DNA from 2 places in the Streptomyces sp. NA02950 genome. Region 1 is predicted to be linked to the other one. Evidence: riboswitches for the same ligand, from Rfam matches in the RefSeq annotation. Region 1 holds a riboswitch; the other holds the start of a gene.
What was found. A riboswitch is a leader RNA that binds a small molecule or an ion and turns the genes downstream of it on or off. The one in region 1 is predicted to bind cobalamin.
Positions count from the first base shown of each region.

Region 2: linked by a shared signal. The riboswitch ahead of metE (5-methyltetrahydropteroyltriglutamate--homocysteine S-methyltransferase) and the one ahead of cobN (cobaltochelatase subunit CobN) in region 1 are both predicted to bind cobalamin.

Region 1 is NZ_CP054916.1:1,054,977-1,060,863, forward strand. It holds gene cobN (cobaltochelatase subunit CobN) at 1-862, opposite strand, end outside; cobalamin riboswitch at 894-1,044, opposite strand; gene cobG (precorrin-3B synthase) at 1,103-2,620, shown strand; gene HUT19_RS04195 (precorrin-8X methylmutase) at 2,617-3,267, shown strand; gene HUT19_RS04200 (precorrin-2 C(20)-methyltransferase) at 3,264-4,799, shown strand; gene HUT19_RS04205 (cobalt-precorrin-6A reductase) at 4,784-5,596, opposite strand; gene HUT19_RS04210 (cobalt-precorrin-5B (C(1))-methyltransferase) at 5,698-5,887, shown strand, end outside.
Region 2 is NZ_CP054916.1:8,674,908-8,680,794, forward strand. It holds gene metE (5-methyltetrahydropteroyltriglutamate--homocysteine S-methyltransferase) at 1-832, opposite strand, end outside; cobalamin riboswitch at 992-1,178, opposite strand; gene HUT19_RS37230 (GNAT family N-acetyltransferase) at 1,348-1,857, shown strand; gene HUT19_RS37235 (S1 family peptidase) at 1,962-3,290, shown strand; partial or broken gene HUT19_RS37240 (oxidoreductase) at 3,444-3,557, shown strand; gene HUT19_RS37245 (SMP-30/gluconolactonase/LRE family protein) at 3,533-4,525, opposite strand; partial or broken gene HUT19_RS37250 (hypothetical protein) at 4,602-4,834, opposite strand; gene HUT19_RS37255 (cation diffusion facilitator family transporter) at 4,925-5,887, opposite strand, start outside.

The DNA.
Region 1 (5,887 bases):
ACGGGACGGTGATCAGGCGGCCGTCGAACTCGGGGACGGCGACCTGGGTCGCGGCGTCCAGCGGTGAGAGCCCCTCGTCGTTCTCCTCCCAGGCGGTGCGCGAACCGGTCAGGCACAGCGCCTGGAGCACGGGGACGTCGAGCCCGGCGAGCGCGCCCGCGTCCCACGCCTCGTCGTCGCCGCCGGCGGAGGCGTCGGCGGGCCGGGTGCCGCCGGCCGCGAGCACGGTGGTGACGACCGCGTCGGCCGCGCCGAGGGCCTCGATCAGCTCGGTCTCGGGGGCGCGCAGCGAGGCGACGAACAGCGGGAGCGGGCGGCCCCCGGCATCCTCCACGGCCTGGCACAGGGCTTCGACGAAGGCCGTGTTGCCGCTCATGTGGTGCGCGCGGTAGTAGAGCACCGCGATGGTGGGGCCGGTGGCCGTGCGCGCGGTGCGCTCCAGCGGGCCCCAGGTGGGCGCGGGTGCGGGCGGTTCGAAGCCATGGCCGGTGAGCAGCACGGTGTCGGAGAGGAATCGGGCCAGCTGGGCCAGGTTGCCGGGGCCGCCGTGGGCGAGGTAGGCGTGGGCCTCGGCGGCGATGCCGACCGGGACCGTGGACGCCTCCATGAGCTGGGCGTCGGGGGCCTGTTCACCGGTGAGGACAACGACGGGGCGGTCGCCCGCGAGCAGGGTGTCGAGCCCCTCCTGCCAGGCGCGGACGCCGCCGAGCAGCCGTACGACGACGAGCTCGACGCCCTCGAGAAGGCCGGGAAGGTCGTCGAGGGCGAGCCGGGCCGGGTTGGCCAGGCGGTACGGCACCGGGCCCGTGGCGGCACGGGCACTGAGCAGGTCGGTGTCGGACGTCGACAGCAGCAGAATCATGGCTCAGCGCCTTCCTCGGGGTCCGCGCCCCGGGCGGGTTGAAGACGGCGGGAGTTCCTGGCTCGCGCGGCTGCTGCCGTGCTCACAGTGGCGGGACCGCGCCGGAATCGCACCGGCTTCCTCCCCTGACGCCGTCAGTTGCGTCCGGCGGGCCGGGACGACCCGCCGCAGAGCATAGTAAGCGTTGCTGACCTGCCACGGGACGGAGAGGGCCGGGGAATCGTCGGTATGCTCGCGGCCATGCCCCTCCCCCCGACAACCGTCCCACCTGGGGATCAAACGCCCGCCGCCGGTGTCCGGGCCCGCTCCGCCGGGGACCGCGCGGTCTCCGCGGACCGCGGTGGGCGCGATGACGCATGCCCCGGCGCACTGCGGCTTCACCCGGCGCACGATGGCGCACTGGCCCGTGTCCGGCTGCCCGGCGGCCTGTTGACGGGACGTCAGGCCGACGTGCTGGCGGGGGTGGCGGAGGAGCTGGGCGACGGCCGGATGGACCTCACCTCACGGGGGAATCTCCAGCTGCGGGGCCTGGCCGCGGAGTGCGGCGCGCCGCTGGCGGAGCGGCTGCGGACGGCCGGACTGCTGCCGTCGGACGCACATGACCGGGTGCGCAACATCGTGGCGTCACCGCTGAGCGGCCTGGACGGCACCGGGTACGCCGATGTGCCCGGGTGGGCACGGGAGTTGGACGCGCTGCTGTGTGCGGCAGGGCCCGGCGAGTCGACGGAACCGACGGGATTGTCGGGATTGTCGGGGCGGTTTCTGTTCGCGCTGGACGACGGCCGGGGCGATGTGGCCGCACTGGGCGCGGATGTGACATTGATCGCAACACCGGACGGCGGGGCCGTGCTGCGGATGGGACCCGCAGGCCCCGCGGGTGGGACCGGCCCCGTGGTGCGGGTCGCGGTGGCCGGGGACGCGCCGCGCGCCGCCGCGCTGGCGGCCCTGGAATTCCTGACGCGAGCGGAGGAAAGCGGCATCCGGGCCTGGCGGGTGCCGGAGCTCCCACGGCAACACGCCGTGACGGCCGAGGGATTGGCGGCGCGACTCGCCGACGCGGGCATCGCACTCGGACCGGCCACGGGCATCGCACTCGGACCGGCCACGGGCGTCGTCGCCGGACCGGACACGGTAACCGGCGTCGGACCGGACACGGGACACGGCCCACCCGCGCCGGGCCCGGTCGGGCCCCCCGCACCGGGGCCGGTGGCCGGGCCGGACGGACGCCACGCGGTGTCCGTGGCCGTACCGCTCGGCCGGATGAGCGCCGCGCAGTGGCGGCTGCTCGCCGCGCTCGCCTCCCGGGGCGGGTCGGATGAGCTGCGTGTGACACCCTGGCGCGGCGTGGTGCTCCCGGGGTTCACCCCGGAGGGCGGCCGGGCCGCGGCGGCCGAACTCGCCGAAGCCGGGCTGGTGACCGACCCGGACTCACCGTGGCTGGGGGTCGGCGCATGCACCGGGCTGCCCGGCTGCGCGAAGTCGCTGGCCGACGTGCGCGCCGACGCCGGGCGGACGGTGGCGCGTCCGGTGAGCGGCGGGCCCCGTACCGTTCCGCTGCCGGTGTACTTCTCGGGCTGTGAGCGGCGCTGCGGCCATCCCGGCGGCCGCTGGGTGGACGCGCTGGCGACCGGCGCAGGCTACCGGATCACCGTACGGGGCGAACCGGAAACGGCGGGGGCGCCCGAGGGCCCGGAAGGCGTGGACGTGACAGCAGAGCAGGTGGCCGACGCCGTGGCGGCGGCCCGCGGAACGAGATGATCGAGGGCACAGTGTTCGACTACGAGAAGGACGGGGCGGCCATCTACCGCGCCTCCTTTGCCACCATCCGCGCCGAGGCGGATCTCGGTGGTCTCCCCGCCGATGTCAGCCAGGTCGCGGTGCGGATGATCCACGCCTGCGGCATGGTCGACCTGGTCCAGGACCTCGTGTACTCGCCCGAGGTGGTCTCCCGTGCCCGCGCCGCGCTGCGCGCCGGTGCGCCGGTCCTGTGCGACGCGCAGATGGTCGCCAGCGGGGTCACCCGCAAGCGGCTGCCCGCCGACAACGAGGTGGTGTGCACCCTGTCGGACCCGTCCGTACCGGAGTTGGCGCGGCGGATGGGCACCACGCGCAGCGCCGCCGCGCTGGAGCTGTGGCGGGACCGGCTGGAGGGTGCGGTCGTGGCGGTCGGCAACGCTCCCACCGCGCTCTTCCGGCTGCTGGAGATGATCGAAGAGGGTGGGGCCGGCGCGCCCCGCCCGGCCGCCGTCATCGGTGTGCCGGTCGGTTTCATCGGCGCGGCCGAGTCCAAGGAGGCGCTGGCGGAACATCCGGCGGCGCTTGACCACCTGGTGGTGCGCGGCCGACGCGGCGGCAGCGCCATGGCCGCGGCCGCGATCAACGCGATAGCGAGCGAGGCAGAGTGAGCGAGCAGCAGAAGGGCCGGCTCTACGGTGTGGGGCTCGGCCCCGGCGACCCGTCCCTGATGACGGTACGGGCCGTGGAGGTCATCGCCGAGGCCGATGTCGTGGCGTACCACAGCGCCCGGCACGGCCGGAGCATCGCGCGTTCCATCGCCGAACGGCATCTGCGGCCCGACCACATCGAGGAGCGGCTGGTCTACCCGGTCACCACCGGGACCACCGATCACCCGGGCGGCTACCGGGGCGCGATGGAGGAGTTCTACGCCGACGCGGCGGCCCGGCTCGCGGCCCATCTGGACGCGGGGCGCACGGTCGCGGTGCTCGCGGAGGGCGATCCGCTCTTCTACGGCTCCTATATGCACATGCACAAGCGCCTGGCCGACCGCTACCCCACCGAGGTGATCCCCGGGGTCACCTCGGTGAGCGCGGCGGCGGCGCGGATCGGGGCCCCGCTGGTGGAGGGCGAGGAGGTGCTGACGGTCCTCCCCGGCACCCTGCCGGAGGAGGAGTTGACGGCGCGGCTCGCCACGGCGGACGCCGCGGCCGTGATGAAGCTCGGCCGCACCTTCCCGACGGTACGGCGGGCCCTGGAGCGCTCGGGGCGGCTGGCGGACGCGCGGTACGTCGAGCGGGCCACGATGGGCGCGGAGCGCACCGCGCCGCTGGCCGAGGTCGACCCCGCGACGGTGCCGTACTTCTCGGTGGCGGTGCTGCCGAGCCGCGTCGGCGCCGCGACGTCCGTGGCGGAGGAGGCAGGCGGGGCCGGCGAGGCGGGCGCGGCCGGGCCGGGTGAGGTCGTGGTGGTCGGCCTCGGTCCGGCGGGTCCGCTGTGGCTCACCCCCGAGGCCCGCGGTGAACTGGCCGCCGCCGAGGACCTGGTCGGCTACACCACCTATCTGGACCGGGTGCCGGTACGACCCGGTCAGCGGCGGCACGCCTCCGACAACAAGGTGGAGGCCGAGCGCGCCGAATTCGCCCTGGAGCTGGCCCGGCGCGGACGGCGGGTCGCTGTGGTGTCGTCGGGTGACCCCGGTGTGTTCGCCATGGCCACCGCCGTGCTGGAGGCCGCGTCCGAGGACCCCTACCGCGAGGTGCCGGTGCGGGTGCTCCCCGGGATGACGGCCGCCCACGCGGCCGCCGCCCGCGCGGGCGCGCCGCTCGGCCACGACTACGCGGTGGTCTCACTGTCCGACCGGCTCAAGCCGTGGGAGGTCATCGCCGAACGGCTGCGCGCGGCGGCCGCGGCCGACCTGGTGCTCGCCCTGTACAACCCCGGTTCGCGCAGCCGGGTGTGGCAGGTCGGCAAGGCGCGCGAACTCCTCCTGGAGCATCGCGCGCCCGACACGCCGGTGGTGCTGGGCCGCGACGTGGGCGGTCCGGAGGAGCGGGTCCGTATCGTGCGCCTGGCCGACCTGGACCCGGCCCAGGTGGACATGCGCACCATCCTGCTGATCGGCTCGTCCCGGACCCGCACGGTGCGCCGCGGCGACGGCACCGAGATCGTCTGGACCCCGAGGCGCTACCCGGAGGACTGACCGGTGGCGGGCCGGGTCCCCGGCCCGGCCCGCGCGGGTCGGGCGAGGGTCGTGCGCAGCCAGGCGATGGCCTCGTCCGGTGCCCCGGCCACCGCGACGCCGTCCGGGGCGGGCGGACGACGGACCACGACCACGGGGAGCCCGGCCTCGCGTGCCGCGGTGAGCTTGGCGGCGGTGGCGTGGCCCCCGCTGTCCTTGGTCACCACCACATCGATACGGTGGCGGCGCAGCAGCTCCGCCTCGCCCTCGAGTGTGAAGGGCCCCCGGTCAAGGATCACCTCGGCGCGTGGCGGGACGGGCGGTTCCGGGGCGTCGACCGAACGGATCAGGAACCACTGCCCGGACAGCTCGGCGAAGGCGGCCAGCCCCATCCGTCCGGTGGTGAGGAAGACCCGCTCCCCGAGCCCGGGCAGCAGCCGTGCGGCCTCGGCCAGGGACGCCGCCGGGTGCCAGCGGTCCCCCGGGCCCGCCACCCAGCCGGGACGGCGCAGCGCGAGCAGGGGAACATGGACGGACGCGGCGGCCCGGGCCGCGTTGAGACTGATGGTGTCGGCGAAAGGATGGGTGGCGTCGATGAGCGCGTCCACCTGGTGTTCACGGAGCCAGCGGGCCATGCCCCCGGCACCCCCGAACCCGCCGATCCGCACCCGCCCCGCGGGCAGCCGCGGCTCGGCGACCCGTCCCGCGAGGGAGCTGGTGACACACAGCGCGGGATCGCCGTCCAGCTCTTCGGCGAGGCGGCGGGCCTCGGTGGTGCCGCCGAGGATGAGTACGTGGCGCGCCGGAGCGCTGTTCATCGGGTGCCTTCCGTCCTGCGCGGGGCCGTACGTGCGGCGGTGTGTGCGGTCGTGCGTGCGGTCGTGCGTGCGCCCGTCATCGTATGCGCGGCGGGTGGGCCGTGGCTGAGGCCCAGCAGGCCGGTGGCCGCAGCGCGCAGCTGGAGCGGACCGGGCTGCGCCACGGCTGGACCACCGGGGCGTGCGCGACGGCCGCCACCACCGCCGCGTACACCGCGCTGCTCACCGGTGAGTTCCCGGACCCGGTGACGATCGAGCTGCCGAAGGGGCAGCGGCCCGCGTTCGCGCTGG
Region 2 (5,887 bases), 7.6 Mb from region 1:
GTCCGGTGAAGTCCAGCGCCAACCCCTCGACCGGTGCCTTGGCGAGCACCGGCAGGGCCTCGCCGAGCCGGCCGAAGTACGAGGCGACCAGCAGCCGGGGCCGGTCGGTCAGGGCGCCCAGCTCACGGTAGGCGCGGGCGGCGGCATTGAGCTCGGCCGGGGTGCGGTCCTGGACCAGCGCGGGTTCGTCCAGCTGGACCCAGGTGGCACCGGCCGCCCGCAGGTCGGCCAGCACCTCCGCGTACACCGGGATCAGCCGGTCCAGCAGGGTGAGCGGTGCGAACGAGGGGTCTACCCCTGGCGCGGGCTTGGCCAGCAGCAGATAGCTGACCGGGCCGACCAGCACCGGGCGCGCGGTGTGGCCGAGCGCGAGGGCCTCCCGCAACTCGGCCGCCTGCCGGGCGGAGTCGGCGCGGAAGACGGTGTCCGGCCCCAGCTCCGGCACCAGATAGTGGTAGTTGGTGTCGAACCACTTGGTCATCTCCAGGGGCGCCACCTCACTGGTGCCGCGTGCCATGGCGAAGTAGCCGTCCAGCGGGTCGGCATCGACGGCGGCGCGGTGCCGGTCCGGCACGGCGCCCACCATCACGCTGGTGTCCAGCACATGGTCGTACAGCGAGAAGTCACCGGTGGGCACCTCGTGCACCCCGTCGTCGGCGAGCTGCCGCCAGTTGGCGCGGCGCAGCTCGGCGGCGGTCCGGCGGAGCTCCCCGGCGGTGACCCGCCCCTTCCAGTACCCCTCGACCGCCTTCTTCAGTTCCCGGTTCGCCCCCTGGCGGGGATAGCCGTACACGGTCGCCGTGGCGGCCGTGGCCGCGGACTCGGTTGTCACGGAACTCTCCTTCGCGAGCACTCGTCATGGGTCCCGGGACCGGGCCGAGGGTGCGAGGGGAAGGCGAGGACGGCGTGACACCGAAGGTGCCCGCACGCGCCGCCGACCCGCCCTCGAGGTCACCGAGACATCCGCGCGCGGCCGTCCGCGCACGGGCAGTGGCAGGTCTTCGGACTCACGGGCGCGCCTCGGCCGATTCCGAGCCACCTACTGGCCGTCGCTTCCCAGACCCGGCCGGGCCCAGTGCGTATGACGGCGGTCGTTCCCGCTCACCGCTGCGGGGCAGTCCCGGATTCCCACCGGGTTCCCTCTTACGACGCGCCTGCCTGGCGGACAGGGCGAACCAGCTGCACCACCCAGCCTAGGCGCTCGGCGCGGCCGGGGGAAACGGGGCCGCCGGCGAAGGAGTTCGCTCCAGCACAATGTTCCCGGCAAGCCGTCGCCACCGATGTCGGAAAAGCGATGTCGGAAGAGCGATGTCAGAAGACGGATGTCAGTAGAGGGAGCTGAACCGCATGTCCCAGGTACGCCGGGCCCATGTCTCCGACCACCGCGCCATCGTGGAGCGCATCCAGACGTGGTGGGGCGACTCGCGCAGCCCCGAACAGGCCCGTGAACTGTCCCTGTTGCTGCCCAAGCTGTTCCTTCAGTTCTTCTCCGGCACCAGCCTGGTCCGGGAGAACGCGGACGGTACCGTCGCCGCCTTCCTGGTCGGCTTCTACTCCGCCGACAATGAGGACGAGGCGTACATCCACTTCGTGGGCGTGGACCCGGCGTTGCGCGGCCGGGGCGTGGCCCGCGGTCTGTACACCGAGTTCTTCCGGCGCGCCGCCGCGGCGGGCCGCGGCGAGGTCCGTGCCATCACCTCCCCGCGGAACACCGGCTCCATCGCCTTCCACCGCGCCATGGGCTTCGCCCTGGAGCCGGGCGACCGCGAGGTCGACGGCCTGCCCGTGCAGGGCGACTACGACGGTCCGGGGCAGCACCGGGTCTGCTTCCGCCGGCCGATCACGCTCACGAAGTGAGCATCCCGCGCTCGCGGTGAGCGCCACGCCGGTCCGGCCCGTATAGGGGGAGGGTCCTCGCCGTCCGGGGCCCGGGGCCGGATCGACGTGAAGGAGGCAGGGTGGTGAAGCACACGCGGCGACGCGTGCGCCGTGGCGTACGGTTCGCGGCCGTCGGGGCATTGGTGGCCGGCGGTCTGATGGTCTCGCAGTCCGTGTCGAGCGGATCGGTCCAGGGGGCGGCGGGAGGCGATGCGCCGAGGGTCCTGGGGGACCGGAACGCGGGACTCGGCGGCCGGCTGGAGACCACGCTCGGCGCCTCCCGTACGGCCGGGAGCTGGCTCGGCCCCGACGGGCGCACGGTCGTCGCGGTGACCGACGCGAAGGCCGCCGCCGAGGTCACCCGGGCCGGGGCGAAGCCCAAGCAGGTGCGGTACAGCATGAAGCAGCTGGACTCCGCGGCACGGACGCTGCGCGCCGCGCCCCGGGTGGCCGGGACCGCGTGGATGGTGGACCCCACCTCCAACAAGGTGGTGGTGCTCGGCGACAGCACCGTCTCCACCGACCGCTGGTCACGGATGAAGGGCGTCGCCGCGCGGGCGGGCGGAGAGGTGCGCATGGAGCGCACCACGGGCGCCTTCACCCTCAGAACCAGCGGCGCCGCGCCGATCTTCGCCAGCGGCAGCCGCTGTTCGGCCGGGTTCAACGTCACCGACGGACAGAACGGCTACATCCTGACGGCCGGACACTGCGGCCCCAACGGCACCAACTGGTTCACCGACAGCACGGGGAGGACCAGCATCGGCACCACCGTCCAGAGCAGCTTCCCCGGCAATGACTTCTCCCTGGTCCGCTACGACAACCGCGCCCTGGACCAGAGCGGTGTGGTCGACGTCGGCGGCGGCCGGACGGTGCGCATCACCGGGGTCGCCGATCCCGTCGTGGGCCAGGAGGTGTTCCGCAGCGGCAGCACCTCCGGACTCCGCTCCGGCAAGGTGACCGGGCTGAACGCCACCGTCAACTACCCCGAGGGCACCGTCAGCGGCCTCATCCGCACCACCGTGTGCGCCGAACCCGGCGACAGCGGGGGGCCGCTGCTCGCCCGGGGCGTGGCACTCGGGGTCACCTCCGGCGGCAGCGGCGACTGCGACCAGGGTGGAGTGACGTTTTTCCAGCCCGTCACCAAGGCGCTCACCGCTCTCGGCGTGACCATCCCGGGCACCAAGTCCGGCGGCGCTACGGCGAACGGCGCCCCCGTCGGCAGCCCGGCCGCCCCCGGCAACACCGGGACCGAGGACCGCTCCCTGTTCGTCGACGGTGTGGTGAACCGCTTCCGGGACCTCGGCCCCGGTGCGCTGATCATCGGCGCCGGTCTGGTGGGGCTGCTGTCCACCCTGACCATCCGGCCCGGCCGGCGCCGCCGTTATCCCGACCACTACTCCACCGGCTGGTGATTCCGCGGATCCCGCAGACCGGGGCGGCGGCGCGCTCGAGGCATCCCGCGAACGATCCGCCGTGAGCGCACCGTCGTCCCTTCCCCTCCCGTCGCCCCCTCCTCCCGCTGCCCCGGCGCCGTGCCCGTGCGCTCCGCCACGGCGCCGGGCCGGGAACCCGAGGAGACCGCCCATATGGTCGTCTGCCTCAGCTCCGCGCAGGCGTCGGCGACCACCGGGGCCGCGGTGCGGGTGGACGGGGGCTACGTGGACGCGATCGTGCCCTGATCGTCCGGCTCGGCGCCGGGGACCCGCGGGGCGTCCAGGTCGCACACCGCCACCCCCCGTTCCACCAGGCTGCCCAGCACCAGATGGCGGCCGGTGACACAGACGCTCGTGGTCATCCGGTACGGGGACCGGCGGCGCACCAGATGGCGGACCACCCGGCCGTCGGTACCCACCGCGAGGACGCCCACCGTGGGCCGCGGACCGGGAGCGAAGCGCCGCAGCGCGCTCCACGCCACCCTTCTGACGGCGGGCGAGGCCCGGTGCAGCAGGTCCACGGCGGGCTCCCGCGGTCCGGCCAGGGCGACCCAGAACACCCCGCCGGGACCTCGGTTGAGATTGTCCGGGAAGCCCGGCAGGCCACCGAGGAGGGTGTTTCGCCGCCCGGCCCGGGGGCCGGTCAGCCACAGCCGGCTGATCCGGTAGGCACCGGTCTCCACCACGGCCACGAACGACTCGTCGTCGGCCAGCGCGACGCCGTTGGCGAACTGGAGCCCGTCCAGCAGCACTTCGGGACGGCCACCCGGTGTCAGCCGCAGCAGCCGCCCGGTGCCCCGGTGCTCGATGATGTCACCGAGCCAGTCCTCCAGGGCGTAACGGCGGCTGGAGACGGTGAAGTAGACGGTGCCGTCCGCCGCGTTGGTCACATTGCTGCAAAAACGCAGCGGTTCGCCGTCCACCGCGTCGGCCAGCACCCGCAATCCCCCGTCCGGGGAGAGCGCCAGCAGACCGCGCCGGGCGTCGCACACCAGCACCCCGCCGTCGGACGAGGGGGCCAGTCCCAGCGGTCTGCCACCGGTGTGCGCGAGCACCTCCGACCGGGCGCGGTCCCGAGCGGGGGACAGGGCGAGCCGCCGGACCGCCCCGTCCGCGGTCCCGGTCAGGATCCGGCCCTCGGCGTCGAGCGTCACATGCTCCGGCCCCCGCGCCGCGGGAGCCAGCACACGCGGACGGGGCAGCGGTTCGGTCATGTCGTCTCCCGGAGCGGACAGCGGAGATGGCCCCCGCCGTAACGAGGGCCATCTCAGCGGAAGGGATGGCACGGACTCAATACGTGTGATGGTGGTGGTGGTCGGGGTCCTCGACCACCGGTGTCGCGGCCGTCGGTGTGATCACGCGGCGCCGCTTGTAGACACTGACGTACGCGGCCATCCCGATGACACCGACGGCCATCAGGATCAGACCCACCAAGTGGACGTTGAGGCCATTGGCGTCCCAGTCCGTAGCGAAGGTGAGGATGCCCCCACCGCGATCATGAGTATGCAACCGCCCAAGCCCATGAGTACTGCCTCCGAACACAAGTTGGCTGATCCGGGCTGCTGGGAAGGCGAGTACCCCCACTCGGCGGGGTCATTCCCCGCCCACCGGTCTCAGCCGTCACCGCCCTCGTTCTCGGCGGCCACCGCCTTCGCCAGCGCCTGGCGGTCCCGGTGCGCCCGTGCCCGGTCCCTGGCCGAGGCATCGGTGACGTCCAGAAAGATCTGGTCGGCGTGCGGCCAGGAGCGCGCCATCGCGGCCTTGACGCGCACGAGCACCTGCTCGACCTCCTCGCTGTCCAGCCCGGCGACCAGGTCGATGCGCGCCGCGACCAGGGTGGAGTCATTGCCCAGACGCATCGTCAGCAGCGAGGTGGTGGTGTCGATCTCGGGCTGTTCGTCGAGGAACAGCCGCAGCTCCCGGCGCTGGACCGGGTCGATCGCCTCTCCGATGAGACGCCCGCGCGACTCCATCGCCAGCCGGTAGGCCACATAGCCCAGCAGCGCCCCGATCAGGAACGAAGCCGCGGCCTCGTAGACCGGGCTTCCGGTGACCATGTGGAGCCACATCCCGGCGATGGCGAACAGGACACCGAGACAGGCGGTGGAATCCTCGGCCAGCACGGTCCGCAGAGTCGGGTCGTCACCGCGGCGCAGTTCGGCGAGCATGCCGCGGCCCGCCTCCCGGGCGTGGTCACGGACCTGGACCAGTGCCCGGACCAGCGAGGAGCTTTCGGCGAGCAGGGCCATACCCAGCACGGCGAGCCCGACCAGATAGCCGCTGTGGTCCTCCGCACTCCCCGAGTGCAGCGCCTCGAATCCCTGGAAGACGGAGAAGCAGCCGCCCATGACGAAGATGCCGACGGCGGCGAGCAGCGACCAGAAGTAGCGCTCCTTGCCGTAGCCGAAAGGGTGCTGGTCGTCGGGGGCCTTCTTGCTGCGCTTGAGGGAGGCGAGCAGGAAGACTTCGTTGAGGCTGTCGGCCACGGAGTGGGCGGCCTCGGACAGCAGCGCGGGGGAGCCCGCGAAAACCCCGCCCACCGCCTTGGCCAGGGCGATGACGAGGTTGGCGGCGAG